4 regions of the Pseudomonas rustica genome follow, and region 4 is predicted to be linked to each of the others. Evidence: predicted binding sites of a transcription regulator. Region 4 holds the regulator's gene; each other region holds the start of a gene.
What was found. Region 4 encodes sigma-54, which starts transcription at its own class of promoters, with help from an activator protein. Its sites were predicted from a motif close to ANTGGCATNNANNTTGCTNT; they were not measured.
Positions count from the first base shown of each region.

Region 1: ACP3TY_RS17635 (flagellar basal body rod protein FlgF) is a predicted target of sigma-54. The motif match lies at 4,342-4,361, and genes of this name have one in related genera.
Region 2: ACP3TY_RS16450 (circularly permuted type 2 ATP-grasp protein) is a predicted target of sigma-54. The motif match lies at 3,382-3,401, and genes of this name have one in related genera.
Region 3: ACP3TY_RS16175 (CmpA/NrtA family ABC transporter substrate-binding protein) is a predicted target of sigma-54. The motif match lies at 4,921-4,940, and genes of this name have one in related genera.

Region 1 covers NZ_CP188200.1:3,892,446-3,900,086, reverse strand. Annotated here, with positions in the region: gene ACP3TY_RS17655 (amino acid aminotransferase) at 1-932, opposite strand, end outside; gene ACP3TY_RS17650 (4a-hydroxytetrahydrobiopterin dehydratase) at 932-1,288, opposite strand; gene phhA (phenylalanine 4-monooxygenase) at 1,358-2,149, opposite strand; gene ACP3TY_RS17640 (sigma-54-dependent transcriptional regulator) at 2,524-4,089, shown strand; gene ACP3TY_RS17635 (flagellar basal body rod protein FlgF) at 4,416-5,156, shown strand; gene flgG (flagellar basal-body rod protein FlgG) at 5,202-5,987, shown strand; gene flgH (flagellar basal body L-ring protein FlgH) at 6,039-6,734, shown strand; gene ACP3TY_RS17620 (flagellar basal body P-ring protein FlgI) at 6,762-7,641, shown strand, end outside.
Region 2 covers NZ_CP188200.1:3,645,429-3,653,069, reverse strand. Annotated here, with positions in the region: gene ACP3TY_RS16475 (hypothetical protein) at 46-576, shown strand; gene ACP3TY_RS16470 (PLDc N-terminal domain-containing protein) at 648-839, shown strand; gene speE (polyamine aminopropyltransferase) at 1,060-1,935, shown strand; gene ACP3TY_RS16460 (hypothetical protein) at 2,143-2,376, shown strand; gene ACP3TY_RS16455 (ribonuclease E inhibitor RraB) at 2,587-2,934, shown strand; gene ACP3TY_RS16450 (circularly permuted type 2 ATP-grasp protein) at 3,434-4,843, shown strand; gene ACP3TY_RS16445 (alpha-E domain-containing protein) at 4,856-5,806, shown strand; gene ACP3TY_RS16440 (transglutaminase family protein) at 5,803-6,606, shown strand; gene ACP3TY_RS16435 (c-type cytochrome) at 6,721-7,542, opposite strand.
Region 3 covers NZ_CP188200.1:3,580,933-3,588,573, reverse strand. Annotated here, with positions in the region: gene ACP3TY_RS16190 (protein kinase domain-containing protein) at 1-1,478, opposite strand, end outside; gene ACP3TY_RS16185 (nitrate/nitrite transporter) at 1,486-2,697, opposite strand; gene ACP3TY_RS16180 (ANTAR domain-containing response regulator) at 3,004-3,579, opposite strand; gene ACP3TY_RS16175 (CmpA/NrtA family ABC transporter substrate-binding protein) at 3,594-4,805, opposite strand; gene ACP3TY_RS16170 (quinone-dependent dihydroorotate dehydrogenase) at 5,029-6,051, shown strand; gene rmf (ribosome modulation factor) at 6,316-6,531, opposite strand; gene rlmKL (bifunctional 23S rRNA (guanine(2069)-N(7))-methyltransferase RlmK/23S rRNA (guanine(2445)-N(2))-methyltransferase RlmL) at 7,064-7,641, shown strand, end outside.
Region 4 covers NZ_CP188200.1:4,607,115-4,614,755, forward strand. Annotated here, with positions in the region: gene mlaE (lipid asymmetry maintenance ABC transporter permease subunit MlaE) at 1-37, opposite strand, end outside; gene ACP3TY_RS21085 (ATP-binding cassette domain-containing protein) at 37-846, opposite strand; gene ACP3TY_RS21090 (KpsF/GutQ family sugar-phosphate isomerase) at 1,122-2,096, shown strand; gene ACP3TY_RS21095 (KdsC family phosphatase) at 2,096-2,620, shown strand; gene lptC (LPS export ABC transporter periplasmic protein LptC) at 2,629-3,201, shown strand; gene lptA (lipopolysaccharide transport periplasmic protein LptA) at 3,188-3,733, shown strand; gene lptB (LPS export ABC transporter ATP-binding protein) at 3,733-4,458, shown strand; gene ACP3TY_RS21115 (RNA polymerase factor sigma-54) at 4,645-6,135, shown strand; gene hpf (ribosome hibernation-promoting factor, HPF/YfiA family) at 6,209-6,517, shown strand; gene ptsN (PTS IIA-like nitrogen regulatory protein PtsN) at 6,529-6,993, shown strand; gene rapZ (RNase adapter RapZ) at 6,996-7,641, shown strand, end outside.

The DNA of each region.
Region 1 (7,641 bases), 710 kb from region 4:
ACTTCATCGGCCCAACGCGCTTTCAGCTCCGGGTCGGCGAGGATCGTCGCGACCACCGCCGCACCGTGATCCGGCGGCGTCGACCACAGGTTGCGGGCGATGTTGGCCAATTGACTACGGATGTCGATGAGCTTGTCAGCGCTTTTCGCGCAGACAATCAACGCACCGGTGCGGTCGCGATACAAGCCGAAGTTCTTCGAGCACGAACTGGTGATCAGCAGCTCGGGGATCTCGGCCGCGAACAGCCGTGTCGACCACGCATCCTGTTCCAGGCCGTCGCCAAAACCCTGGTAGGCAAAGTCGATCAGCGGCAGCAGATTGCGGCTGCGCACCACGTCGAGCACACGCTGCCAGTCGTCGTGGTTCAAGTCGAAACCGGTCGGGTTGTGGCAGCACGCGTGCAGCAGCACCACATCACCTTTCGGCACTTCATTGAGCACGGCGAGCATGGCTTCGACGTCGAGGCGATTGTCGCTGCCCACGTATGGGTAGTGACTGACCTTGACCCCGGCCGCAGCGAAAATGGTTTCGTGAATCGGCCAGGTAGGGTTGCTCAACCATACCCCTTTGCCTGGCAGGCACTGGGCGATGAAGTCAGCGGCCAGACGCAGCGCACCAGTACCGCCCGGCGTCTGGGTGGCGCCGGCACGTTGTTCGGCGATCAGTTTCGAGTCAGCGCCAAGCACCAACTCGTTGATGACTTTGCCGAACAGCGGGTTGCCGTGGCCACCGATGTAGGTCTTGGTGTCCTGGCTTTCGACCAGTCGCGCTTCGGCGATTTTCACCGCTTCCGGGATCGGCGTCAGGCCCTGGGCATCCTTGTAGACGCCAACGCCCAAGTCGAATTTGCGCGGGTTGGTGTCCTGCGCATACGCCTCCATCAAGCCGAGGATCGGGTCGCCGGGTACCCGGCCGATGGCGTCGAAATGCATTACTTGCGTCCTTCTGCAGTCTTGGCCACTTCGTCAGTGCGCGCGGCCATGATGAAGTCGTTGCGGTGCAGGCCTTTGATCGAGTGGCTCCACCAGGTCACGGTGACTTTGCCCCACTCGGTGAGCAGGCCCGGGTGGTGACCTTCGGCCTCGGAGATTTCACCGACGGCGTTGGTGAAGGCCAGCGCGTGCTTGAAGTTCTTGAACAGGAAAACTTTTTCCAGCTGCATGATGCTGTCGCGTACTTCGATGTTCCAGTCAGGGATCTGCTTGATCAGGATCGGCAGTTCTTCGTCGCTGACTTGTGGTGCATCGGCGCGGCAGGCTTCGCAGTGGGCTTGGTTCAATGTGGACATGGTCGGTTCCTGAATTCGATTCTTGTTGGAAATTACTATCTTTGCACGCAAGTCGCGAGCGGGTTCTGCTCAGGCCGCCTTCGGCTTTGGCGGAAATTTTGGCGCGTGCAGACCCAGCTGCATGCCTTGTTTGACCATGGCCATGATGTCTTCATGGGCCACGTCGAACAGGCGCTTGAGGTTCGGCAGGACGAAGTACAGCGGTTGCAGGATGTCGATGCGGTACGGCGTGCGCATCGCTTCGAGCGGGTCGAAGACTTGATGCTCAGGCTCGTCCGACAGCGAATAAACGGTTTCTTTGGGCGAAGACAGAATGCCGCCGCCGTAGATGCGTTTGCCTTGCGGGGTGTCGACCAGGCCGAACTCGATAGTCATCCAGTACAGGCGCGCGAGGTACACGCGTTCTTCCTTGGTCGCTTGCAGACCGAGTTTGCCGTAGGTGTGGGTGAATTCGGCGAAATACGGGTTGGTCAGCAGCGGGCAGTGGCCAAAAATCTCGTGGAAAATGTCCGGCTCTTGCAGGTAGTCCAGTTCTTCGCGAGTACGGATAAACGTCGCGACCGGAAACTGCTTGCTGGCGAGCAATTCAAAAAACGTCTGGAAAGGAATCAGTGCCGGCACGCGGGCGACCTGCCAACCGGTGGTCTCGCCGAGCACCTTGTTGATCTCGCCGAGTTGCGGAATGCGGTCGTGGGGCAGACCGAGTTTCTCGATACCGTCCAGATACTCCTGGCAGGCACGCCCTTCGATCACTTTCAACTGGCGAGTGATCAGCGTGTTCCACACCGCGTGTTCTTCGGCGGGGTAGTCGATAAAACCTTGCGCATCGGGCTCGCGGGCCACGTATTGCGTCTGCTTCATACTGCTCTCCTGCTAGGGGAATTCGTTCTTGTTATGTCCAGCGATGGACTCAGAATTACCTGGGAGAGAGGTTGTGTGCAGTAGGTTGGATCGCGACCGCGTAGGAAATTTCCGTGGATTTCGTAAATTTATCGTTACGGTTTAGGCGTTATCGCGCATTTACGGCGATTCGCCGGTTTGAAAAGGTCGGCGACTGTCACATAATCTTGACAACTGTTTGAGCGCCACCAAAGAAAACTGGCGGCGCTGTCCCCTGTAGGAGTGAGCCTGCTCGCGATTGCGATGAATCAGTCGCCATCAATATCAACTGACCGACCACTATCGCGAGCAGGCTCACTCCTACAGGTTTCTCATCGTTTATTCGGGCGATTTATATGCGTATCAAAGTCCACTGCCAGAACCGCATCGGCATTCTGCGCGACATCCTCAACCTGCTCGTGGCCTACGGGATCAACGTCGCGCGGGGCGAGGTCGGTGGTGAGCATGGCAACGCGATCTACCTGCACTGCCCGAACCTGATCAACATCCAGTTCCAGGCCCTGCGCCCGAAATTCGAGGCGATTGCCGGGGTGTTCGGCGTCAAGCGCGTCGGGCTGATGCCAAGCGAACGGCGGCACATGGAATTGAACGCGTTGCTCGGCGCGCTGGAGTTTCCAGTGCTGTCGATCGACATGGGCGGTTCGATTGTCGCGGCCAACCGCGCGGCGGCGCAGTTACTCGGTGTACGCGTCGATGAAGTGCCGGGGATTCCGCTGTCACGCTACGCCGAAGACTTCGATTTGCCGGAGCTGGTGCGCGCCAACAAATCGCGAATCAACGGCATGCGCGTGAAGGTCAAGGGCGACGTCTTTCTCGCCGACATCGCGCCGCTGCAATCGGAACACGACGACAGCGAAGCCATGGCTGGCGCGGTACTCACGTTGCACCGCGCCGACCGTGTCGGCGAGCGTATCTACAACGTGCGCAAACAAGAACTGCGTGGTTTCGACAGCATCTTCCAGAGCTCGAAAGTCATGGCCGCCGTGGTACGTGAAGCGCGGCGAATGGCGCCCCTCGACGCACCGCTATTGATTGAAGGCGAAACCGGCACGGGTAAAGAGTTGCTGGCGCGCGCCTGTCACCTGGCCAGTCCGCGCGGGCAATCGCCGCTGATGGCGCTCAACTGCGCTGGGCTGCCGGAGTCGATGGCCGAGACCGAGTTGTTCGGTTACGGCCCCGGTGCGTTCGAAGGTGCGCGTGCGGAAGGCAAACTTGGCCTGCTGGAATTGACTGCGGGCGGCACGCTGTTTCTCGACGGCGTTGGCGAAATGAGCCCGCGCCTTCAAGTGAAGCTGCTGCGTTTTTTGCAGGACGGTTGCTTCCGCAGGGTCGGCAGTGATGAAGAGGTTTATCTGGATGTGCGGGTGATCTGCGCGACGCAGGTCGACCTGTCTGAACTGTGCGCGCGCGGTGAATTTCGTCAGGATTTGTATCACCGCTTGAACGTGCTCTCGCTGCACATTCCACCGTTGCGCGAATGCCTTGATGGGTTGACGCCGCTGGTTGAACACTTCCTCGATCAGGCCAGTCGGCAGATCGGTTGCCCGTTGCCGAAACTGGCACCGGCGGCGATGGATCGGCTCAGTCATTACCATTGGCCGGGCAATGTGCGGCAACTGGAGAACGTGTTGTTTCAGGCGGTTTCGTTGTGTGATGGCGGGACGGTGAAGGCTGAGCATATTCGCCTGCCGGACTACGGCGTGCGTCAGCCGCTTGGCGATTTTTCGCTGGAGGGCGGGCTGGACGAGATTGTTGGGCGGTTTGAAAAGGCTGTGCTCGAGCGGCTGTATTCAGAGCACCCGAGCAGTCGGCAGTTGGGTAAGCGGCTTGGGGTTTCGCACACGACGATTGCCAACAAATTGCGTGAATACGAAGTCGGCAAAGACCCGGGCAGCACGTGATCGTTCCCACGCTCTGCGTGGGCATGCAGCCCGGGACGCTCCGCGTCCCAAAGCGGACGCAGAGCGTCCATTGAGGCATTCCCACGCGGAGCGTGGGAACGATCATCTAGGAGCTGCGGCACGCTGCGATCTTTTGAACTGTTGCCGCCAAGCGGCATAACACCGCCGGTTTTTCGACTTCGATACATTTCCCCAATCCTCTAAATCTCCCCCAAGTCCTTTGTTTACCGGGCCGCGTGCCGCCAGAAAAAAGTTGGTCTGCAAATTGCTTATGGCTCAGCAGTACAGCAGTGGGCGGCAAACGTCCGGCATGCAGAGGAAAGAGTGTGGACAAGTACCTTTATGTGGCAATGACCGGTGCCAGCCAGAACGCGCTGGCGCAAAAGGCGCATGCCAACAACCTGGCGAACATCTCCACCAACGGTTTTCAGAAGGACCTGGAACAGGCCCGTTCGATGCCGGTGTTTGGTGACAGCTTTCCGGCGCGTGCGTTTGCCATGAGCGAACGTCCGGCCACTGACTTCTCGCCGGGCTCGCTGGTCGAGACCGGTCGCGACCTCGACGTCGCCGTGACCGGCAACGGTTTCATTGCCGTACAGAACCCGAACGGCGGCGAAAGCTACGTGCGCACCGGCAGCCTCAACATCGATGCCCTCGGCGTATTGCGTGCCGGCAACGGCATGGCGGTGATGGGCAATGGCGGGCCGATTGCCGTACCGCCCGAGCAGCAAGTCGAAGTCGGTGAAGACGGCACCATCAGTATTCGTGCGATGGGCGAAGGCCCGCGCGTCATGGCGGAGGTCGACCGGATCAAACTGGTCAACCCGGACATCAAGAACATGAACAAGGGCCTCGACGGCTCGATTTACACCAAGGACGGCCAGCCTGCGCCGGCCGATGCCAACGTCAAACTGGTCTCGGGTTTCCTAGAGTCGAGCAACGTCAACGCCGTCGAAGAGATGACCTCGGTGCTGGCCCTGGCCAAGCAGTTCGAGTTGCACGTCAAGATGATGAACACCGCCAAAGACGACGACCAGGCCATGGCTCGGGTCTTGCAGATCAGCTAATTATCAGAACGTCGCGCCGTAAAACAGGCGCACGAGGAGAATTGAATGCTTCCGGCTCTATGGGTTGCCAAAACCGGTCTGTCCGCCCAGGACACCAACCTGACCACCATCTCCAACAACCTGGCGAACGTGTCGACCACGGGTTTCAAACGTGACCGCGCCGAGTTCCAGGACTTGCTCTATCAGATCAAGCGTCAGCCAGGCGCCCAGTCGACTCAGGACAGCGAACTGCCGTCGGGTCTGCAATTGGGTACCGGTGTGCGCATCGTCGGCACGCAGAAAAACTTCACTGCCGGCAGCCTGCAAACCACCGAGCAGCCGCTGGACATGGCCATCGACGGCCGCGGTTTCTTCCAGATTCTGCAGCCGGACGGCACCACGTCTTACACCCGTGACGGTACCTTCCACCTCGACTCCAATGGCCAGATCGTCAACGCCAGCGGTTTCGCTCTGGAGCCAGCCATCGTTATCCCGAACAACGCGCAGAGCTTCACCGTCGGCGTTGACGGCACCGTGTCGATCACCGTTCCGGGTAACCCGGCCGCTCAGGTGATCGGCAACCTGCAAACCGCCGACTTCATCAACCCGGCCGGTCTGCAGGCGGTGGGCAACAACCTGTTCCTGGAAACCGCTGCTTCCGGCGCGCCGCAAATCGGCACCCCGGGCCTCAACGGTTTCGGCACCACGCTGCAGAACACCCTGGAAGGTTCCAACGTCAGCACCGTTGAAGAGATGGTCAACATGATCACCACTCAGCGCGCTTACGAGATGAACTCCAAGGTGATCTCCACCGCCGACCAGATGCTCTCGTTCGTAACGCAGAATCTGTAATCAGTCTATGAGGCGGCCATGAGGCTGCCTGCAACACCGTGAGGTAGGGTCATGAAACGCTTCGTATCTGTTTTGGCATTGGGTGGGGTCGTCTCGCTCGCGGGCTGTGTCGCACCGACGCCCAAGCCCAATGACCCTTATTACGCTCCGGTGTTGCCGCGTACTCCGTTGCCGGCGGCGGCCAACAATGGCTCGATCTATCAGGCCGGTTTCGAACAGAACCTGTACAGCGACCGCAAGGCGTTCCGGGTCGGTGACATCATCACCATCACCCTCAACGAGAAAACCCAGGCGAGCAAAAACGCCAACTCGCAAGTGGCCAAGAACAGCAAGACCGGCATCGGCCTGACCTCGCTGTTCGGCGGTAGCGGCGTGACCAACAACCCGTTGGGCGGTAACGATTTGAGTCTGGACGTTGGCTACAGCGGCGACCGCGCGACCAAGGGCGACAGCAAGGCTGCGCAGGGCAACACCCTGACCGGCTCCGTCACCGTGACCGTGGCGGACGTGCTGCCCAACGGCATCATCGCCGTGCGCGGCGAGAAGTGGATGACGCTGAACACCGGCGATGAGCTGGTGCGCATTGCCGGTCTGGTGCGTGCCGATGACATCGCCACCGACAACACCGTGTCGTCGACCCGCGTCGCCGATGCACGCATCACCTATTCGGGCACAGGCTCATTTGCCGATGCGAGTCAGCCAGGCTGGTTCGACCGTTTCTTCCTCAGCCCGCTGTTCCCTTTCTAGGTGGCTACGTTGAATCTGAAAAGCCTTATGGTGGCCGCGCTGTTGATGTCTGCGGCTTTCACTGCACACGCCGAACGGTTGAAAGACATCGCCAGTATTTCTGGCGTGCGTTCCAACCAGTTGATCGGCTACGGCCTGGTGGTCGGGCTTAACGGCACCGGTGACCAGACGACGCAGACCCCGTTCACACTGCAGACCTTCAACAACATGCTCTCGCAGTTCGGCATCAAAGTGCCGCCGGGTTCGGGCAACGTGCAGTTGAAGAACGTCGCGGCGGTGTCGGTGAGTGCCGATCTGCCAGCGTTCGCCAAACCGGGTCAGCAGGTCGACATCACCGTGTCCTCGATCGGTAACTCCAAGAGCCTGCGCGGCGGCACACTGTTGCTGACCCCGCTCAAGGGTATCGACGGCAACGTTTACGCCATCGCTCAGGGCAACCTGGTCGTTGGCGGTTTTGATGCCGAAGGCCGTGACGGTTCGAAGATCACCGTCAACGTTCCGTCGGCCGGTCGCATCCCCGGCGGTGCGTCGGTTGAACGTTCGGTGCCGAGTGGTTTCAACCAAGGCAACAGCCTGACCTTGAACCTCAACCGTTCCGACTTCACCACCGCCAAACGCATCGTCGACAAGATCAACGACATGCTCGGCCCTGGCGTGGCGCAAGCCATCGATGGCGGCTCGGTACGCGTCACGGCACCGCTCGATCCGAGCCAGCGCGTCGACTACCTGTCGATCCTCGAAAACCTTGAAGTTGATCCGGGTCAGGCGGTGGCGAAAGTCATCATCAATTCGCGCACCGGCACCATCGTCATCGGCCAGAACGTCAAAGTCTCGCCAGCCGCCGTGACCCACGGCAGCCTGACCGTGACCATCACCGAAGACCCGATCGTCAGCCAGCCAGGCCCGT
Region 2 (7,641 bases), 960 kb from region 4:
TATCCTCCGCGCCCTCAAATTTCACCTTCCACAGGATCCGCCCTCATGAAAGCCGCACTCGTCGAACTCATCAGCAAAATCAGCTCCGGCTGCATGGCCGAGGACGAGATCCTGAAAGTGGCCGATGAAGCGGCGCAAGCCTACGCCGATGCCGATACTTTTCTGACAGCCAACCCAGACATCAACTACGACGACACCTTCCCGATCCCGTTGGGCGAGTGGGTCGTCGTCGGCAGTCTGCCGGAAACCGTGTTGTTCCAGGCCGACACCTACGTTGACCTGTTTGCGCAGATCGTCGCCTCGTTCGGCCCGGGCGTGGATTTCAATCTCAAGCCCAAGCAACTGGCGAAAACCGAAGCCCTGACCGCGCTCAACCGCATTCAGGTGCAGATGAGCAGCATGAACAAGGAAAACGGCGGTTACACGCTGATGAACTTTAGCCAGTTGCTCGACGACGAGCTGCAAATGGTGCTGGTCTTCGGCAACGACGTGCCGCGCGTGCTGGAGTTGTGCGCCAAAGTCGGCATCACGGCTGCACCCGCGCTGGAAGCCTTGAAGATCGCCGTTCACGTCTGAGTGCAATAAAAGGGAACCCTGCGCGCGACCGTCTATCCTAAAAGTGCATGCCACTATTCTGGAGCGACACCATGGGTTCCACGTTCAACGGTCTGATCGGCCTGATCATCCTCGCCCTCGACATCTGGGCCATCATCAATGTGCTGAAAAGCGGCGCGACCACCGGGATGAAAATCGTCTGGGTGCTGCTGATCATCCTCCTGCCGGTACTGGGCCTGATCATCTGGGCAATCGCCGGGCCACGCGGTAACGTCCGGATCTGAATCAGCTAACACCGCAATACCCCTGTAGGAGCTGCCGAAGGCTGCGATCTTTTGATCTTGCTTTTAAAAATCAACATCAAAAGGTCGCAGCCTGCGGCAGCTCCTACAGGGATTGTGGTTGTGAGGTTCGACCTGTCATCTTCGGCAACGTAGAATGCGCGCCTTTCCCGGGCAATCGTCCCCACGATTGACGCCCGCGCATTCATCGGAGCACTTGACCATGACCGTCACCAAAACCAGCGAGTACCTGGAAACCCTCTACGAAGGCTACGGCCAGCGTTTTCGCATGGAAAAACTGCTGCACGAAGTGCGCACCGAACACCAGCACCTGGTGATCTTCCAGAACCCGCGCATGGGCCGCGTGATGGCGCTGGACGGCGTGATCCAGACCACCGAAGCCGACGAATTCATCTACCACGAAATGCTCACCCACGTGCCGATCCTCGCCCACGGCAGCGCCAAGCGCGTGCTGATCATCGGCGGCGGTGACGGCGGCATGTTGCGCGAAGTGACCAAACACGCTGGCGTTGAACACATCACCATGGTCGAGATCGACGGCACCGTGGTCGACATGTGCAAAGAATTCCTGCCGAACCACTCCAGCGGCGCCTACGACGATCCACGTCTGAACCTGGTGATCGACGACGGCATGCGTTTCGTCGCCACCACCACGGAAAAATTCGACGTGATCATTTCCGACTCCACCGACCCGATCGGCCCGGGCGAAGTGCTGTTCTCGGAGAACTTTTACCAGGCCTGCCACCGCTGCCTGAACGAGGGCGGCATCCTCGTGACCCAGAACGGCACGCCGTTCATGCAGATCGACGAAGTGAAAACCACCGCCGGTCGCCTGAAGAGCCTGTTCCCGGACTGGCACTTCTATCAAGCGGCCGTACCGACCTACATCGGCGGTTCGATGACCTTCGCTTGGGGCTCGACCAACCCGGCCTACCGCAAACTGAGCCGTGAAACCCTGCAACAGCGCTTCATCGGCAGCGGCATCGTCACCCGCTACTACAACCCGGAAATCCACATCGGCGCATTCGCCTTGCCGCAGTACGTGCTGCAGGCGATCAACAAGCCAAGCAACGACTGATATTGAACCTGTAGGAGCTGCCGCAGGCTGCGATCTTTTGATCTTGTTTTTAAATCAGGGTCAAAAGATCGCAGCCTGCGGCAGCTCCTACAGTGATACATGTCGTTTTTTTCATGTTCGTGCGTTGTAATCCTTTTGAACCAACTTTCTGCGTAAACAGTCGAGATAGTTGTAAGCCCATTTGCGGGTTTGATCGAGGAGGCACCGATGCAAAAGTGGAAAGTCACTTTCGTGGACGATCATGGTGAAATTGTCGATGAGGTGTTCGAACGTGCGGAATGCCCCAGTGACGATGAGGCCGCACAACTGATCAAGGCACGGCTCCTGCCCGTGGCCGCCGAGCTGGATCTCAACGATCTGGAAGGGCGCACCGCCGATGCTGGCGTGAAAAGTCTGAAAACCCAGAACAGCATCGAAATCCGCAGCATCACCCCTATCTGACATTCTTCTTGTCACCTTCACCACCAGGCCTTGGCAGCAGCTCTATCTTGGGGCTACTCTGCAAGCGAGATCAGCGAACGGATCGCTAAGGTCTGGTCTTGTCAGCTACATGCTTGTTTCCCGCGTTCAACGACGTTGTCGCAGTACTTTGGCCAAAGGCCCGGGGCGGGAATACGGAAAGTCTATCCATCTATGCGAGGGGGACGATTCATGAGCACAGCCTATCAAGAAGACATCAGCAGCAATGTTCTGCGCCGCATGAAAGAAGGCGGTTTCGATTTTTCCCGATTCCATCCCATCGAGTTCTACGCGATTTTCCCGGACGAGGAGCGGGCGCGCAGGGCAGCAGGCAAATTTCGCGGTGAATCCATCAATGCCCAGGTCAGCGTGCGTGATGACGGTGCGTGGGCGCTGGAATTAAGCAAAGTGATGTACGCGACGTATGACGATATCGGCGACTTTGAACAGGGCTTTTCGGCGGTGGTCGAGCCTTTGGGCGGAATAATCGAAGGGTGGGGCGTGAAACAGGAGGTGCGTAGCCGCCACCGGTTGAATTGAATATTTATAGATAGAAGATCAAAAGATCGCAGCCTTCGGCAGCTCCTACACAGATTCATGTAGGAACTGCCGGAGGCTGCGATCTTTTGCTTTTGCTTTCAAAACATTTCAAACGGGCAAAAAAAGCCACCGGAGAGGGTGGCTAAAAGGGAAGACCGATAAGGAGAGGAAACCGGTCAGGGTTAAGGCGGGACGGGCTGCGGGGGCAGTCCTAATCAGTTGAGCTGGCGACTTCGAGGCGCTGAGAGCGGGGAAGTTTTGCAGCGAATGCGCGGATTATCCGCAGCCGATGCCGGGCAGTGAAATCAACTCTGACTATGCTGCTAATAGGCGATGCAGTGCGTCGCAATGAAGCGGGGGCAATCAGGTTGGAGCATTTGCCGCACAGGAATGGTGCGGTGCTTGCGGCGTGAATATCCAACCGATTGAAATCAAAGCGTTTATGCCGATGGCACGGGCCTTGCGAAGGCCTGTATGTCCGGGTGACAAGGAGTACGGCATGATCCGCACCTATTTTGATGAGATGTACGATGCCGGCGGCCAGGTTCGCCCGCATTATCGGGAGTTCGCCCGATGGCTGGCTGACACGCCTGACGAGCTGCTGGCCCAACGGCGACGTGAGGCCGATCTGCTGTTCCATCGTGCCGGCATTACTTTCACGCTCTACGGCGACGAGCAGGGCACCGAGCGCCTGATTCCTTTCGACACCATTCCGCGCAGCATCCCCGCCAGCGAGTGGCGGATCGTCGAGCGCGGCTGCATCCAGCGGGTCAAGGCGTTGAACATGTTCCTCGCCGACCTCTATCACGAGCAACGCATTATCAAGGCCGGGATCATTCCCGCCGAACAGGTGCTGGCCAACGAGCAATACCAGTTGGCGATGCAAGGTCTGGATCTGCACCGCGATATCTATTCGCACATTTCCGGCGTCGATCTGGTGCGCGATGGCGACGGCACGTATTACGTGCTCGAAGACAACCTGCGCACGCCGAGCGGCGTCAGCTACATGCTCGAAGACCGCAAAATGATGATGCGATTGTTCCCGGAGTTGTTCGCCGCGCAGCGCATCGCCCCGATCGATCACTACCCGAACCTGTTGCTCGACACGCTGAAAAGCTCCAGTCCGATTGATGACCCGAGTGTGGTGGTGCTGACGCCGGGGCGCTTCAACAGTGCGTTCTTTGAGCACGCGTTTCTTGCCCGGGAAATGGGCGTGGAACTGGTCGAAGGCGCGGATCTGTTCGTGCGTGACGACAAAGTCTTCATGCGCACCACCGACGGCCCGAAAGCAGTGGACGTGATTTACCGCCGCCTCGACGACGCCTTCCTCGATCCATTGGCGTTCAACCCGGACTCAATGCTCGGCGTGCCGGGGCTGCTGTCGTCCTATCGCTCCGGCAACGTCGTGTTGGCCAACGCCATCGGCACCGGCGTGGCGGACGACAAATCGGTGTACCCGTTTGTCACCGACATGATCCGTTTCTACCTCGACGAAGAACCGATCCTGAAAAACGTGCCGACCTGGCAATGCCGCAACCCGTCTGAACTTTCCCACGTGCTGGCCAATCTTCCAGATCTGGTGGTCAAGGAAACCCAAGGCTCCGGCGGTTACGGAATGCTGGTGGGGCCGGCGTCAACGAAAGCGGAAATCGATGCTTTCCGGGAACGCATCAAGGCCAAACCCCACGCTTATATCGCGCAACCGACGTTGTCGCTGTCGACCTGTCCGACCTTTGTCGAAAACGGCATTGCGCCGCGCCATATCGATTTGCGCCCGTTTGTCTTGTCCGGTCGTGAAACCCGCGTGGTGCCCGGCGGTTTGACCCGTGTGGCGCTGCGCGAAGGCTCGCTGGTGGTGAATTCATCACAGGGCGGCGGAACCAAGGACACCTGGGTGGTCGAGGATTGAAGGAAGCTTGCCATGTTAAGTAGAACTGCCTCGGATCTGTATTGGATGTCGCGTTACCTGGAGCGGGCGGAAAACCTCGCGCGGATGCTCGACATCAGTTATTCGCTGTCGCTGATGCCGCAGGACGGTCGCGGTGATGGTTTGCATGAACTGGCGATGCCGCTGTTGATCACCGGCACCCTTGAGGATTATCTGGAGCGTCACGGCGCATTGCATGCCGAACGTCTGCTGCACTTTTTCGCCCTCGATGCGGCCAACCCAGCGAGCATCTACAGCTGCCTCGGTGCGGCGCGGGCCAGTGCCCATGCGGTACGCGGACGCATCACCGCGGACATGTGGGAGAACATCAACTCGACGTGGCTGGAGATTCGCGGGATCGCTGAACAGGGCCTCAGCCGCTACGGCATGAGCCGTTTCTGTGAGTGGATCAAGGAGCGTTCGCACCTGTTTCGTGGCGCGTCCTACGGCACGATCATGCGCAACGATGCATTTCGTTTTATTCGTCTCGGCACCTTTATCGAACGCGCGGACAACACCCTGCGCTTGCTTGATGCCCGCTACGAAATGGCCGGCGATCAAGCCGAAGCGGTCAGCGACGGCACGGCCCACGCCTACTACCAGTGGAGTGCATTGCTGCGTGCACTGTCGTCGTTCGAGGCCTACACCGAAATCTATCGCGACGCGCCCGGCGCCCGGCATGTCGCCGAGTTGCTGCTGTTGCGCGCCGACGTGCCGCGTTCGCTGCGCGCCTGCACCGAAGAGATCGACCAGATTCTTGCGCAACTGCCCGGCGCCAACGGTCGGCCGGCGCAACGCTTGGCCGCCGAAATGGACGCGCGCCTGCGCTACACCGGCATCAACGAAATCCTCGAGGAAGGCCTACATGCCTGGCTGACCGAATTCATCCCGCTGGTGCGCCAGTTGGGCAACGCCATTCACAGTTCCTACCTGGAGGCTGCATGAGACTTTCCATAAGCCACGAGACCACCTATCACTACGAAGATAAGGTGCGGGCGAGCATCCAGTACCTGCGGCTGACCCCACACGACAGCGAGCGCCAACACGTGCTCAGTTGGCAACTTGATCTGCCGCGCCCGGTGCGCGCGCAACTCGATCCGTTTGGCAACATCCTGCACGTGCTGACCATGGACGAGCCGCACGAGGCGATCATCATTGGCGCGCGCGGGCAGGTCGATATTGATGAATTGCGCGAGGCTGAGCATGAGAGCCAGTCGGCGCTGCCGTTTCTGCGCTTTACCCGGTTGACCGAGGCCGATGAAGCGCTGCGAGCGTTCGCCGAAAGATCCTGCAAGCAGCGACGCGATCGCACCGCGCTGATCGATTTGATGCACGGTTTGAATCAGCACATGACCTACACGCCGGGCTCCACCGAAGTCGACACCAGCGCCGCCGAAGCCTTCGCCGGACGCGCCGGGGTTTGTCAGGATCACACCCACGCTTTTCTGGCCTGCGCGCGCAGTCTGGGCGTGCCGTCGCGTTATGTGTCGGGGTATTTGTACAGCGAGGATTGCGAACATCTGGCCAGCCACGCCTGGGCAGAAGCGTGGCTGGATGACGCGTGGTACAGCTTTGACGTGACCAACGAACTGGCGCGGCCGGAGCGACATCTGAAACTGGCGGTGGGCCTCGATTACCTCGACGCCTGCCCGGTACGCGGCATGCGCCGGGGCGGCGGCTGCGAGCAGATGCACGCGAAAGTGTTCGTCTCACCGACCCCGGTCATCTCCGTGCAACAACAATAAACACGATCCCTCGTAGGAGCTGCGGCACGCTGCGATCTTTTGATCTTGATTCCGCAGATCAAAAGATCGCAGCCTCGTTGCACTCGACAGCTCCTACAGAGTGGGGCGCAAGCGTCAGGGCTTAACCTTGCGCCCCGCCATGTGTTTGAGATACCCCACCAGCAATTCCAGATCCCCCTCCGGCAACACCTCCGCCGAAAACCCCGGCATCTTCGCCTGCGGCCACTGGCGCAAACTCTGCGGATCGCGAATGTAGCGCTTCAAGAAATCTGCCCCGAAATACTCCGTCGGACTGTACGGAATATTCAGATCCGGCCCGAACTGCGCATCCCCGGCACCGTTCAATCGGTGACACGCCAAGCAATTCTTCTGAAACAACGCAAAACCCAGATTCACCGGATCATCTTTCTTCAACGCCGGATCCGGTAGCAGGGCAGGGAAGCGTTCGGCCACCGGCGCCATGCGCTTGATGCTCGCCACTTCAAACGGCCACTGCTCGGGGCTGATATTGCCCGCCTGCGGATTCGTCCACACCAGATAGAACGGCCCGGCGCTGTGTTTATCCTTCGACAACGGCGGCCACGGATGGGCCGGGTCTTCAATCGCCAGCCACGCGCGCGCGCCTTCACGGTTGAGCAACGGCGCCGCCGCCAGCTCTGCCGCAAAACCGTCCAGCGCCACCGCTTGCAGATGATCTTCAGCCTTTATTCCCGTCAACAACGCCGCCACCGGCACAGCGCGATAGACCATGTCCTTCTTATAGGACACATCGTTTTTGATGGTGATGTTTTGCACCTGAGGATGCTTGAGCAATTCCTCGGTCTGCCAGGTGCGGCTGTGCTCGCCCAGTTGCAAATCCAACTGTGCGGCTGACAGAGGCATGCTCAGCAGCATGGCCCCGAGTACGAAGAGCGTTTTCAAATGATCGCCGTCCATGTCGTGGAAGTGCGCAAAGGTTGGCACAGCCACGCTGGCCCGGGTAGCGGGCCAGTCACATTTTCAGTGGCGATAGATAAACCCGCCGCTCGATTCAGC
Region 3 (7,641 bases), 1.0 Mb from region 4:
ACGCCGCGCTCCAGACTCTGCGCCAGCCATTCCGGCAGATCCGGTCGATAACGACCGGCACTCACCGCCAGTCCAAAACGCGGCCGCTGAAACGCTTCGATCTCGCCATAAGGAAAATGCCCCGTAAGCAGGAAATACAAGGTCACGCCCACCGCGTACAAGTCCTGCTGCGCACTCGGCGGATCACCGCGAAAGCCTTCCGGGGCGATATAACTCGGCGTCCCCGGCAACGTCGACGGTGCGTCTTCGGACAGTCCCGGGCAATACGCCAGGCCAAAATCCAGCAGCCGCAGTTCACCGTCATCCCCCCAATGCAGATTCTCCGGTTTGATGTCCCGATGCAGAATCTGCCGCCGATGCAGCAGCCCGACTGCACGCAGCAGGCGTTCGGCAATGTCTTGCCACTGCGCCAACGGTAACGCCCCGTTTTTTTGAAAAACCTGCGCCAGCGTCTTGCCGGAATATTCCCGCATTACGTAGTACAAATGCTGACGCTGATTGCACGCATGGACTTCAGGAAAATGCCGTCCGGCCACACGTTTCAGAAACCATTCCTCGGACAACAGCGCTTGCCCGGCACAGGAATCATCAGCGGAACGTGTGGGCAGGGTTTTCAACAGCCACGTTTGACCTTGGCTATCAAGCGCGCGATACAGCAACGATTGCTGGCTCTGCGCGACGATGCCTTGCACCTGCCAGCCTTCAAACAACTGGCCAGGTTTCAGCGGCGGCGGCAGTGGCCATTGCTGCAAATGCATCAGTGCATCGCCAAAACTCGCCTCGCCAACCGCATCGACCCGCACCAGCAAAGCGCTGGCGTTGTCCTGACTGCCGGCCAGATGCGCGGCGTTGACCAATGTTTGCGCCGCGCGGTGCAGATCCGGCTGATCACGCAGGATCGCCGCAATCGCGGTATCGCCCAGGGTTGACCAGACGCCATCACTGAGCAGTAAAAAGCTTTCGCCGTCACGCAATTCACCGTCGAGAAAATCCAGCACCAAATGTTGATCCAGCCCGAGCGCACGCTTGAGCACATGCTGCATGCCCGGCTGCTCCCAGACGTGATCCTCGCTGATGCGCTGCAACGCGTCGGCGTGCCAGCGGTATACCCGGCAATCTCCTACATGGGCGAGGGTAAAGCGCCGACCGCGCATGACCAAAGCACTGACAGTGGTGAGTAACGGCTGCCCACCGCCATTGGCCTGCAACCAGCGATTTTGTGCGAGCAGCAAGCGGTCGAGGGCCTGCGCCACGCTCCAGGTTTCCGGGGTGGCGTAATAGTCGAGCGCCAAGGCCTGCAAGGTCGAGCGCGCGGCGAGGCCGCCATCGGCGCATTGGCTGACGCCGTCGGCGATGGCGAACAGGTAACCCTTGCTCGCCGCCAGCGCCGGGGCCGGCGTGACCAGGCGCACAGCGTCCTGATTCTCCGTGCGCGGCCCGGTGGCGCTGGCTTCGGCGAAACTCAGTTGCAGGGCCATCGACGCTTCAAACCCGCGCCGCCGTCACCGCTGCCGAACCCCAAGTGGTTCTCCAGCGACGCTTGACGCCGTGCAGGCCAAACCACGCCAACACGCCAAGGCTGGCGAACAACCACAGCGCCAGTTGGTAGCTGCCGGTGCTCTGCTTGATCGCACCCATGCCCGCCGCCAAGGCGAAACCACCAATGCCGCCGGCCATGCCGATCAGCCCGGTCATCACGCCGATTTCCAGACGAAAACGCTGCGGCACCAGTTGGAAAACCGCACCGTTGCCTGCCCCCAAACCGAGCATGGTGCAGACGAAAAGGGCCAGCGCCGCGTAGGAACTTGGCAGGTTGAAGCCGACGGCAGCGATGCAGATCGCAGCGACGGTGTACATCGCCAACAGAGTGCGGATGCCGCCGAAACGGTCAGCCAGGGCGCCACCCAATGGGCGCATCAAACTGCCGCCGAACACGCAAGCGGCGGTGTAGTAACCAGCGGTCACCGGGCTCAAACCGTATTGATCGTTGAAATAGCCGGGCAGGGCGCTGGCCAAGCCGATAAAGCCGCCGAAGGTGACGCTGTAGAAGAACATGAACCACCAACTGTCGCGGTCGCCGAGGGCTTTGAAGTAGTCGGTCATGGCTTTGGCTTTTGGCCGTTCCGGCGCGTTTTTCGCCAGCCAGGCGAACAGCACCAGCGTCAGGATCAGCGGAATCAAGGCGAAGCCGAAAACATTGCTCCAGCCGTAAGCGGCGGCGAGCACCGGGGCGAGCAGCGCGGCGAACACGGTGCCGGAGTTGCCCGCGCCAGCGATGCCCATGGCTTTGCCCTGATGTTGCGGCGGATACCATTGCGAGGCCAGCGGCAGGGCAACGGCAAACGAAGCGCCGGCCATACCGAGAAACAGGCCGAGGATCAGCGCTTGTTCGTAACTGTGAATGCCGATTTTCCAGGCCCCGAACAGTGCGCAGATGACGATGACCTGGCCAATCAGCCCGGCGGTTTTCGGCGACAGTCGATCGGCGAGCATGCCCATGATGAAGCGCAGTACCGCACCGGCGAGGATTGGCGTGGCGACGACGAGGCCGCGTTGTTGTGTAGTCAGGTGCAGGTCGGCGGCGATCTGCACCGCCAAAGGGCCGAGCAGATACCAGACCATGAAACTCAGGTCGAAATAGAGGAAGGCCGCGAACAATGTCGGGGTGTGGCCGGATTTCCAGAAGCTTGAATTCATCGCGCACCTCAGCTGAAAAGAGTCTCGAAAGGAGTCATGCAACAGCAGGTGGGGCGCCGCACGGCCGCACCACCGGCCCCGGTCTGTGGGGCCAAAACGCAAAAACGCCGCTACCTGCTGCGCCGGGTGGGGCGAACGGGTGAGCGACGTCTTTGTCGTGGGTGGGGCAACCGCCGTTGGTTACCTTTGAGTTTTACATAGCGAGATTTGTGCCAAGGATCAAACGATCGCAGCCTTCGGCAGCTCCTACGGGGGAATGCAGTCTCCTGTAGAAGCTGCCGAAGGCTGCGATCCTTTGATCTTGATTCAGCCGAGCAACTCACTCATGGCTATGATTTGTTCGGCCACTTGAATCAGCTTCTGCTGCCGGCTCATCGCCTGGCGCCGCATCAGCGTGTACGCCTCTTCCTCATTGCAGTCCTTCATCTTCATCAACAAGCCCTTGGCCAGTTCAATCCGCTTGCGCTCAGCCAATTGCTGATCCCGTGCCTGCAACTGCGCGCGCAACGCCTGATCACTCTCGAAACGCGCCATCGCCACATCGAGAATCGGCTGCAACCGCTGGGCGTGAATGCCTTCGACGATGTAGGCACTGACCCCGGATTTGATCGCCTGACGCATCACCCCCGGGTCATGTTCGTCGGTAAACATCACGATCGGCCGAGGCTGGTCGCGGCTGACCAGCACCACTTGTTCCATGACATCGCGGCTCGGTGACTCGGTATCGATCAGGATCACGTCCGGGCGCACCGTTTCGACGCGCGCGGGCAGGTCGATGGTCAGGCCTGATTCGTCGATGACTTCAAAACCGGCTTCGGTCAGCGCCGCTTTCAGACGTCCGACTTTTTTCGCGGTGTCGTTGATCAGCAGAATGCGCAACATGTTCGCGTCTCCTGTCAGCGGCGGGCGAGAAGGGCTGAGTCGTCGCTCATGGCGTGCAGTTTGAAGCTGCGCGCATAAGCGGCCGGGTCGCTGCCGTCCCAGATTTTGCCGTCGATCAACTGGCTGCTGCGCATGTCGGTGCCCCACGCGGCGACGCCGACTGCGGTGGCAGCGTCGCGATACAGATCGAGCTGCTGAACCTGACGGGCGACGGCGAGGTAATCCGGATCCTCGCGCAGCAAACCCCAACGACGGAACTGGGTCATGAACCACATACCGTCGGACAAGTACGGCAAATTCACCTCGCCATGGCCGTGGAAACGCAGCGCATGCGGATCCTGCCAGCGGTTGCCGAGGCCATCGGCGTAATCACCGAGAAAACGCGGTTCGATGCACGCAACTGGCGCGTCGAGGTATTCCGGCGCGCTAAGCAATTGCGCGGTGCTGCGGCGGTTTTCTGGGCTCTCTTCGATGAAACGGCTGGCTTCAAGTATCGCCATCACCAACGCGCGCGCGGTGTTCGGGTACTGATCGACGAATTCGCGGGTGCAGCCGAGGACTTTTTCCGGGTGATCGGGCCAGATGGTCTGGCTGGTGGCGAGGGTGAAGCCGAGATCCTGCTGCACCGCGCTGGCGGCCCACGGTTCGCCTACGCAAAAACCGTCGATGCGCCCGGCTTGCAAGTGCGCGACCATTTGCGGCGGCGGCACCACCACGCTGTCGACATCCTGCAGCGGATGAATGCCCTGACTCGCCAGCCAGTAATAAAGCCACATCGCGTGGGTGCCGGTGGGGAAGGTCTGGGCGAAGGTGAGTTTTGCGCGGCTTTGGTGCACGTGGCGATCCAGCGCGTCAGGACTGGTCACGCCGAGGTTCTGCAAACCGTGTGAAAGATTCAGGCTCTGGCCGTTTTGATTGAGGCCCATCAGCACCGCCATGTCGGTCGGCGCGACACCGCCGATGCCCAGGTGCACCGCGTAAATCAGCCCGTACAAACTGTGCGCGGCATCGAGTTCGCCGCTGACCAGTTTGTCGCGCAAACCTGCCCAAGAGGTCTGGCGCTTGAGGTTCAGGGTCAATCCGTAAGGCTGAGCAAAGCCTTGCGTGGCCGCGACCACCACCGAGGCGCAATCGCTCAGGGCCATGAAGCCGAGGTTGATCGCGGTTTTTTCCGGGGCATCGCTGCCGTTGACCCAGGCCAGCGGCCCTACCGAAGGTTCATTCATCCAACGCTACCTCGAAAAAAAAACGCCGCCGCGGACTTTGCGCAGGCAAAACCCGGGACGACGCCATTGTCCTTGCCCGCACGCCGCCATTGGCCTGCAAGCTGATAACGATGGCGGTGCAAGGCATATGCCACTCGCCGCGATTTGCGCGTGCGCCTCGCGCGGTGGGGCGATGCCCGGCTATAATCGCCGCCTCTTTTCGCCGCCCGAGTCAAAGCCGCCCATGTACACCCTGGCCCGTCAGATGTTGTTCAAACTTTCCCCGGAAACCTCCCACGATCTGTCGCTGGATCTGATCGGCGCGGGCGGACGTTTGGGCCTCAACGGCCTGCTGTGCAAAGCGCCGGCAAAAGTCCCGGTGACGGTCATGGGCCTGGAATTCCCCAACCCGGTGGGTTTGGCGGCCGGTCTGGACAAGAACGGCGCAGCCATCGATGGCTTCGCGCAACTGGGTTTCGGTTTTGTCGAAATCGGCACCGTGACCCCGCGTCCACAGCCGGGCAACCCGAAACCACGGATTTTCCGTCTGCCGGAAGCCGAGGCGATCATCAATCGCATGGGTTTCAACAACCTCGGTGTCGATAACCTGCTGGCGCGCGTTGCGGCGGCGAAATACAAAGGCGTGCTGGGCATCAACATCGGCAAGAACTTCGACACGCCGGTTGAGCGTGCGGTCGATGATTACCTGATCTGCCTGGACAAGGTCTACGCCCACGCCAGCTACGTGACCGTCAACGTCAGCTCGCCGAATACCCCGGGCCTGCGCAGCTTGCAGTTCGGTGATTCGCTCAAGCAGTTGCTCGCCGATCTGGCCACGCGCCGTGCCGAACTGGCGTTGCGTCATGGCAAGCATGTGCCGCTGGCGATCAAGATCGCGCCGGACATGACCGACGAAGAAACCGCGCAGGTGGCGCAGGCGCTGATCGACACCGGGATGGACGCGGTGATCGCGACCAACACCACCCTGAGCCGTGTCGGCGTTGAAGGCATGGAACATGGCGACGAGGCGGGCGGTTTGTCTGGCGCGCCGGTGCGTGAGAAGAGCACCAATACGGTGAAAGTGCTGGCGGGCGAGTTGGCTGGGCGGTTGCCGATTATTGCTGCTGGCGGGATTACCGAAGGCAAGCATGCGGCGGAGAAGATTCTCGCGGGTGCGAGCCTGGTGCAGATTTACTCGGGCTTCATCTATAAAGGCCCGGCGCTGATCCGTGAATCCGTAGACGCAATCGCCGCCCTGCGCAAATAACCCGACCCGATACGGTCAATGTAGGAGCTGCCGAAGGCTGCGATCTTTTGATCCTGTTTTTAAGATCAAGATCAAAAGATCGCAGCCTTCGGCAGCTCCTACAGGGGTAGTTGCCCGCCAATCGAAAGGTGGGTGCCGTCGATTCTGCAGGCATAAAAAAGGGCTCCTCGAAGGAGCCCCTGGGCCGTAGCCCGCCGTCCGGGAAGGACGTGCATGGTAAGTCGTTACAAATTCAGATTGTCGTGTCGGAGTAAGTGCCCTGTGTCAGCCGACGGCGTGAAGTTCGTTGAGTCTGTGGATTCCCGCAGTGCCGGTCATACCGTCCCAGTTGTCGCCGCGTCCTTCTCGCCAGCCGTTAATCCAGGCTTGACGTACCGACGGTAGAGTAAATGGGCAAAGCTCACGGGATTTGCCACCAACGCCATATTGATATCCGCGCAAAAATGCTCTTTCCAACGGATCACGCTTAAGTCTTCTCATAGGGTGTTGCCCTCACTTGTTGACTGTTTGTGTCGCGTCGACCTCAATCGAGGTCTGGCAGAAAAAACTCTGCCGTGGTGCGGCTCGCTGCCGGCGTGGCGAGCCAAGGTGTTGACGCCGTTGCGACGTCAACCTGTGGTCAGTTCTAACCAATGAGTCACAGCGATGGAATGACCGTTTTGTCATAAGGACGTAACGAAAAGGGTGCTATAGCGATAAGTAACCGCGTATTTATTGAACGTTTATTGAGCAAACCCCGGTATGATCGGCCCCGCGCTGGATGATGGGCTTAATTCTTTAGTGAGAATGACCCACGTTTGCGCTGGGGTACTATTCGACGAAGGGTCGCTTTAAGACTTTTTGTTACTCCAACTTTTTTATCTGTCCTTGCATCTAAGCTCTTTTAACCCGAGCAGCGGGGATGGAACGGCACACCTTCGTGCCACGCGGGCGTTCTTTTAGAAAAGCGCCTGATTGAAAACCGGATCGGCAATGCGTTGCCGATTCACTAGCCAAAGGCTTTGGAAATACCATGTCCGACAGTTTCGAACTCTTCCTCACTTGCCCTAAAGGCCTTGAAGGCCTGCTCATCGAGGAAGCCGTCGGGCTTGGCCTTGAAGAAGCGCGCGAGCACACCTCCGCCGTGCGTGGCATGGCGACCATGGAAACCGCTTATCGCCTGTGCCTCTGGTCGCGTCTGGCCAACCGCGTGTTGCTGGTGCTCAAACGCTTCCCGATGAAGGACGCCGAAGATCTGTACCACGGCGTCCTCGACGTCGAGTGGCAGGATCACATGCTCAGCGACGGCACCCTGGCCGTCGAATTCAGCGGCCACGGCTCGGGCATCGACAACACCCACTTCGGCGCGCTGAAGGTCAAAGATGCCATCGTCGACAAACTGCGCACGCCGCAGGGCGACCGTCCGTCGATCGACAAGCTCAATCCGGATCTGCGCATTCACCTGCGTCTGGATCGCGGCGAAGCGATTCTCTCCCTCGACCTCTCCGGCCACAGCCTGCACCAGCGCGGCTATCGCTTGCAGCAGGGCGCGGCGCCGCTGAAGGAAAACCTCGCGGCAGCGATCCTGATCCGTTCCGGCTGGCCACGCAT
Region 4 (7,641 bases):
AACGGCGTACGCGTTCTATTAATGAAAGTCTGCGCATCAACGCTTCCCCAGAAGATCTGCGCGGTAATCCGTCGCTGGAAAGTGGTACGCCACCGGGCCATCCGGGTTGCCGGTCATGAATTGACGGATACGCGGCTCGTCCGAGTTCATCAACTCGTCCGGCGTGCCCTGCCCCAACACCTGACCATCACCGACGACATAAATGTAGTCGGCGATGCTCGCGGTCTCGGCCAGATCGTGGGAAACCACGATACTGGTGATCCCCAGCGCATCGTTGAGCAGACGGATCAGGCGCACCAACACGCCCATGGCGATTGGATCCTGACCGACGAACGGTTCGTCATACATAAGAATCTGTGGGTCGAGGGCAATGGCGCGGGCCAATGCAACACGACGCTTCATGCCACCGGACAGCTCATCGGGCATCAACTCGATGGCGCCGCGCAAACCCACGGCCTGCAATTTGAGCAGGACGATGTCGCGGATCATTTCTTCCGGCAACTCGGTATGAACGCGCAGGGGGAAAGCGACGTTCTCGAAAACATCGAGATCGGTGAACAGGGCGCCGCTCTGAAACAGCACACCCATGTGCTTGCGCGCGTCGAACAGATCGCTGCGCGAAAGCTTCGGCAGGTTCTGACCGTTGACCCAGACCTCACCGCTGGTTGGACGCAATTGTGCGCCCATCAACCGCAGCAGCGTGGTCTTGCCACACCCGGAAGGCCCCATGATGCCGGTGACCTTGCCGCGCGGGATACGGATATCGACGTTATTGAAAATGCTGCGCGCACCGCGCTTGAAGGAGACTCCCTTCAGCTCGACCGCGTAGGCGTTATCGGCACTCATCTAAACTCCTTGCGATGCAGCCTCTCACTCGGACGCCAGGCTTTCCTGGAAAAGCACATACATCCCGGGCAGGCCGAACTGGCGGCGAACTATATCACTGCAAAGGGCGCGCGCCCAAGGCTTGTGCCGGGCCGTGTTCAACGATATGACAGGGTTACAGACGCTTTTTCGGGCTTTTAGTTACGGCGAATGACAAAGCACGACGAACTTGCGTGAGGCTTTGCCACATAACCGCTATAATCGCCGCCTTTTCATCGGGCTATACGATTTCTGACATGAGCCAAACCAGCGACCTGATTCAATCGGCACAACGCACCATCCGCCTCGAAGTGGAAGCCGTTCAAGGCTTGCTGCCCCATATCGACGCCGATTTCGTACGCGCTTGCGAGATGATTCTGGCCAGTAAGGGCCGTGTAGTCGTGGTCGGCATGGGCAAATCCGGGCACATCGGCAACAAGATTGCCGCCACCCTGGCCAGCACCGGCACCCCTGCATTCTTCGTGCACCCGGCCGAAGCCAGCCACGGCGACATGGGCATGATCACTCGTGATGACGTGATTCTGGCCCTGTCGAACTCCGGCTCGACCAACGAAATCGTCACCCTGCTGCCGTTGATCAAACGCCTGGGCATCCAGTTGATCAGCGTAACCGGCAACCCACAATCGCCGCTGGCCAAGGCTGCCGAGGTCAATCTCAACGTTCACGTCGAGCACGAAGCCTGCCCGCTCAACCTGGCACCGACCTCGTCGACGACGGCTGCACTGGTCATGGGCGATGCCCTGGCGGTGGCGCTGCTCGAAGCTCGCGGTTTTACCGCTGAAGATTTCGCGTTTTCCCATCCCGGTGGCGCATTGGGCCGTCGTCTGCTGCTGAAAGTCGAAAACGTCATGCACGCTGGTCAGGAGCTGCCGCAAGTACAACGCGGCACCCTGCTCAAAGATGCCTTGATGGAAATGACCCGCAAGGGTCTGGGCATGACCGCCATTGTTGAAGCCGACGGTAAACTCGCCGGGATCTTCACCGACGGTGATTTGCGCCGCACGCTGGATCGCAGCATCGATATCCGCAGCGCGACCATCGACCAGGTGATGACCGCTCACGGCAAAACCGCCCGGCCCGACATGCTCGCCGCCGAAGCGCTGAAAATCATGGAAGACCACCGAATCAACGCACTGGTAGTCGTCGATGAGGATGATCGCCCGATTGGCGCCTTCAACCTCTCCGATCTGCTGCGCGCAGGAGTCATGTAATGAGCAACGATCTGCTGCAACGCGGCAAAGCGATCAAACTGGCGGTGTTCGACGTCGATGGCGTCCTCACTGACGGGCGCCTGTACTTCCTTGAAGACGGCAGCGAATTCAAGACGTTTAACACCCTCGACGGTCAGGGCATCAAAATGTTGATGAACGCTGGCGTGCAAACCGCCATCATCAGCGGTCGAAAGACACCAGTGGTTGAACGTCGGGCGAAAAATCTGGGCATCCCGCACCTTTTTCAGGGGCGTGAAGACAAATTGGTCGTTCTCGACGGTCTACTTGAACAACTGGGCCTAAGCTATGAACAGGTCGCCTACCTCGGTGACGACCTTCCTGACCTGCCGGTGATCCGCCGCGTAGGCCTGGGCATGGCGGTTGCCAACGCTGCTGATTTCGTCCGCGAACACGCCCATGGCGTGACCCGGGCCCGAGGCGGCGAAGGCGCTGCCCGCGAATTCTGCGAATTGATCCTGCGCGCCCAGGGCCGCCTCGATGCGGCCAACGCCGCGTACCTGTGAGCCAAACCATGTTCAGCAAAAAATTTCGTAACTTCCTGCTGTTTGGCTGCATCGCTGTGCTGTTTGCTGCGGTCGGCTACTGGAACATCAGCCCGGAACGTTTCCTCGACAATCCGCCGGTTACCACCGTCGACAACCCGATCGACTGGTACGCGACCAAAACGCATACCCTGCAATATTTGCCGGACGGCGGTGTGCAGTATGAAATGACGTCGGAGATAGCCGAGCACGTCAAGGCAACGGACATTACTCTGGTCACCAAACCCGACCTGAACATGTATCGCGGAACCGAGTTTCCGTGGCACGTGACCAGTGAGCACGGCGAAGTGAATGCGGCCGGCACACAGGTAGAACTGATTGATTCGGTGCGCATCAAACGCACCGACGAACAAAACCGCGACCTGCTGGTCACTTCCACGCGCATGACCGTGTTCCCGCAGGAGCAATATGCGCAGACCGAGCAACCCGTTAGAATCGACGGCGCTGGCGGTGTATCAACCGGCGTTGGCATGAAAGCGTACCTGAAGGAAAGCAGGATACACCTGCTATCGAACGTAAGAGGACAGTATGAGGCTCGTTAAAACCCTCCCTATTTTGCTCAGTCTGGGCGCAGCACTGGGAAGCGTGAGCGCCTGGGCTCTGCCGAACGATCAGCAGCAACCTATCCGTATTCAGGCCGACGACGCCCAACTGGACGACAAGAACGGCATCGCCACTTATAAAGGTGATGTGATCATCACCCAGGGTTCGATGATCGTTAAAGGCAATACGGTGACTATCACCCGAACGCCGGCTGGCGATATCGACGTAGTGACGTCGGTGGGTAACCTTGCCTACTTCGAGCAATTGCAAACCCAGGGTGACGCCAAGCCTGTACAGGGCTGGGGCGTAACGATTCAGTACCACGCCGCGCAAAACCGCGTCGTGCTGATCGACAAGGCCAAGGTCGTCGACAAGGACAACAACACGACTCAGGGCGAGAAAATCGTCTATGACACCGTGAAGAAACTGGCCAGCGCCGGTCGCGCTACCGGCAGCAAAGTCACCGAATCGCGTCCGCGTATCGACATGGTGATCCAGCCGAAGAAGAAAACCGACGAGAAGACCCAGTAATGGCAACTCTGAAAGCTCAGCACCTGGCCAAGGCCTATAAAAGCCGCCAGGTCGTGCGTGACGTCAGCCTGTCGATCGACAGCGGCCAGATTGTTGGTTTGCTCGGCCCGAACGGTGCCGGTAAAACCACCTGCTTCTACATGATCGTAGGTTTGGTACAGGCCGATCAGGGCCGCGTGCTGATCGACGATCTGGACGTCAGCCACCAGCCAATGCACGGTCGTGCCAAGGCCGGTATCGGCTATCTGCCGCAAGAAGCGTCGATCTTCCGCAAACTGTCGGTGGCCGACAACATCATGGCCATCCTCGAGACCCGTCAGGAACTCGACAAGGCCGGCCGCCGCAAAGAGCTGGAAAGCCTGTTGCAGGAATTCCACATCACGCACATCCGCGACAACCTCGGCATGAGCCTGTCCGGTGGTGAACGCCGCCGGGTGGAAATCGCTCGCGCGCTGGCCACCGCACCAAAATTCATCCTGCTCGACGAACCGTTCGCCGGTGTCGACCCGATCTCGGTCGGCGACATCAAGCAGATCATCCACCACCTCAAGGCCAAGGGCATCGGTGTTCTGATCACCGACCACAACGTCCGCGAGACGCTGGATATCTGCGAAACCGCTTACATCGTCAACGACGGTCAACTGATCGCCGAAGGTGACGCCGAAACCATCCTGGCCAACGAACTGGTCAAGGAAGTGTATCTGGGTCACGAGTTCCGCCTGTAAGCGTCACAGTGCCCGGTGCGCAGCCGGAGTGCTGTATCGATTCAAGCAGGATTTAATACGCTTAATTGTTACAGCGCTCTAGGCAAACACTTCAGTTTCAGGCATATAATTTGCTTAAGTTTGGCGCTTCGGCGCCCTGTAGTGGATGGCGCATAGCGCCGGCGAATAAGGTGTTAAGCCCCTGCCATGAAACCATCGCTAGTCTTGAGAATGGGCCAGCAGCTGACGATGACACCGCAGCTGCAACAGGCCATCCGCCTGCTCCAATTGTCGACCCTGGATCTGCAACAGGAAATCCAGGAGGCTCTGGAATCCAATCCGATGCTCGAACGCCAGGAAGAAGGCGACGACTTCGACAACTCGGATCCCATGGCCGACAACGCCGAACAGAAGCCCACCGAGATCCAGGAACCTTCCTATCAGGAAGCCGCACCGACCGTCGATAACCTCGAAGACGGCGAATGGAACGAACGCATCCCCAACGAGCTTCCGGTCGACACTGCCTGGGAAGACGTTTACCAGACCAGCGCCAGCAGCCTGCCCAGCAGCGATGATGACGAGTGGGATTTCACCACCCGCACCTCCGCCGGCGAAAGCCTGCAAAGCCACTTGCTGTGGCAACTCAACCTCGCACCGATGTCCGACACCGATCGCCTGATCGCCGTGACCCTGATCGATTGCATCAACAATCAGGGCTACCTGGACGAAACCCTCGAAGAAATTCTCGAGGCGTTCGATCCGGAACTGGACATCGAACTGGACGAGATCGAAGCCGTCCTGCACCGCATCCAGCAATTTGAACCGGCCGGTATCGGCGCGCGCAACCTCAGCGAATGCCTGCTGCTGCAATTGCGTCAGCTGTCGGCCAAGACGCCTTGGCTGGCGGAAGCCAAACGTCTGGTCAGCGATTACATCGATTTGCTCGGCAGCCGTGATTACAGCCAGTTGATGCGCCGTATGAAGCTCAAGGAAGACGAGCTGCGCCAGGTCATCGAACTGGTACAAAGCCTCAATCCGCGTCCGGGCTCGCAGATCGAATCGACCGAAGCCGAATATGTCGTCCCTGACGTCATCGTGCGCAAGGACAACGAGCGCTGGCTGGTCGAGCTGAATCAGGAATCGATGCCACGCCTGCGCGTCAACGCGCAGTACGCCGGCTTTGTGCGTCGCGCCGACACCAGCGCCGACAACACTTTCATGCGCAATCAGTTGCAGGAAGCCCGCTGGTTCATCAAGAGCCTGCAGAGCCGCAACGAAACCCTGATGAAAGTTGCCACCCAGATCGTCGAGCATCAGCGCGGTTTTCTGGAGTACGGCGACGAAGCCATGAAGCCGTTGGTGCTGCACGACATCGCCGAAGCGGTGGGCATGCACGAATCAACGATTTCCCGAGTGACCACGCAGAAATTCATGCATACCCCGCGCGGTATTTATGAACTGAAATACTTTTTCTCCAGCCACGTCAGCACCTCTGAAGGCGGTGAATGCTCGTCCACGGCGATCCGAGCGATCATCAAAAAACTGGTTGCCGCGGAAAATCAGAAAAAGCCGTTGAGTGACAGCAAGATCGCTGGTTTACTGGAGGCACAAGGCATTCAGGTGGCTCGCCGCACCGTCGCCAAGTACCGCGAATCCCTCGGGATCGCGCCTTCGAGCGAACGCAAGCGGTTGATGTAAGCCACGTTACAGCGTTCCAGTGGCAGGCTATCCGGCCTGCCGCTTTATGCACTGGCAACGAAGGAGAAGCTGTATGCAAGTCAACATCAGTGGACACCAACTGGAAGTGACCCAACCTCTGCGTTCCTACATCGAGGAAAAACTCCAACGACTGGAGCGACATTTCGACAAGATCACCAACGTGCAAGTCACGATGTGTGTCGAAAAGCTGAAGCAGAAAATCGAAGCCACCTTGCATATTCCCGGCAGCGAAGTGGTCGCCAACGCAGAAGATACTGATATGTATGCTGCGATCGACTCACTGACCGACAAGCTGGATCGCCAACTCAAAAAGCATAAGGAAAAGACCCAGAGCCTCCTCCAGGGCGCAACCGGTCGATAACCCCCCATTCCATGATCCGACTTGAAAGTATCCTGACCCCCGGCCGTTCCCTCGTGAACGTGCCGGGCGGCAGTAAAAAGAAAGCCCTCGAACAAATTGCCAACCTGATCGCCCGCGAAGTGCCGGATCTGGAGATGCAAGATGTCTTCGAGGCTCTGATTGCCCGTGAAAAACTCGGTTCGACCGGTTTTGGCAACGGCATCGCCATTCCCCATTGCCGCCTGAAAGGTTGTGTAACGCCAATCAGCGCGTTGATGCACCTTCAAGCCCCTATCGATTTCGACGCTATCGACGGCGCGCCGGTTGACCTGCTGTTTGTACTGCTGGTGCCGGAAGCCGCCACCGATGCGCACCTGGAATTGCTGCGCCAGATCGCCAGCATGCTGGATCGCAAGGATGTGCGCGATAAGTTGCGCAGCGCTCCGAGCAACGAAGCCTTGTACCAGGTCGTACTGGACGAGCAAAACGGGCAGTAATCATGCGTTTGATCATCGTCAGTGGCCGTTCCGGCTCGGGTAAAAGCACCGCACTGGATGTCCTTGAGGACAACGGTTATTACTGCATCGACAACCTGCCGGCGGGTTTACTGCCGGAACTGGCCGAACGCGCGCTGATTCACACCGAACTGGCGCAACCGCTGGTCGCCGTGTCGATCGATGCGCGCAACTTGCCGAGCCATCTGACGCGTTTTCCGGAACTGCTCGAAGATGCCCGCGCCAAGCACATCCAGTGCGATGTTCTGTATCTGGATGCTGACGAAGAAACCCTGCTCAAGCGTTTTTCCGAAACCCGCCGCCGCCACCCTCTGAGCAATGCCAACCGCTCGCTGGCCGAGGCGATTCAGGATGAAACCGCCCTGCTCGGCCCGATCGCCGACCTGGCTGATCTGAAGATCAACACCACCAATCTGAACCTGTACCAGTTGCGCGACACCATCAAGCTGCGCCTGCTGAATCAGCCGGAGCCGGGTACGGCGTATCTGGTTGAGTCATTCGGCTTCAAGCGCGGTATGCCGGTGGATGCCGATCTGGTTTTTGATGTGCGCTGCCTGCCCAACCCGTACTGGAAGCCGGAACTGCGTGCGCAATCAGGGCTCGATGCGCCGGTGGCCGAATATCTGGCGG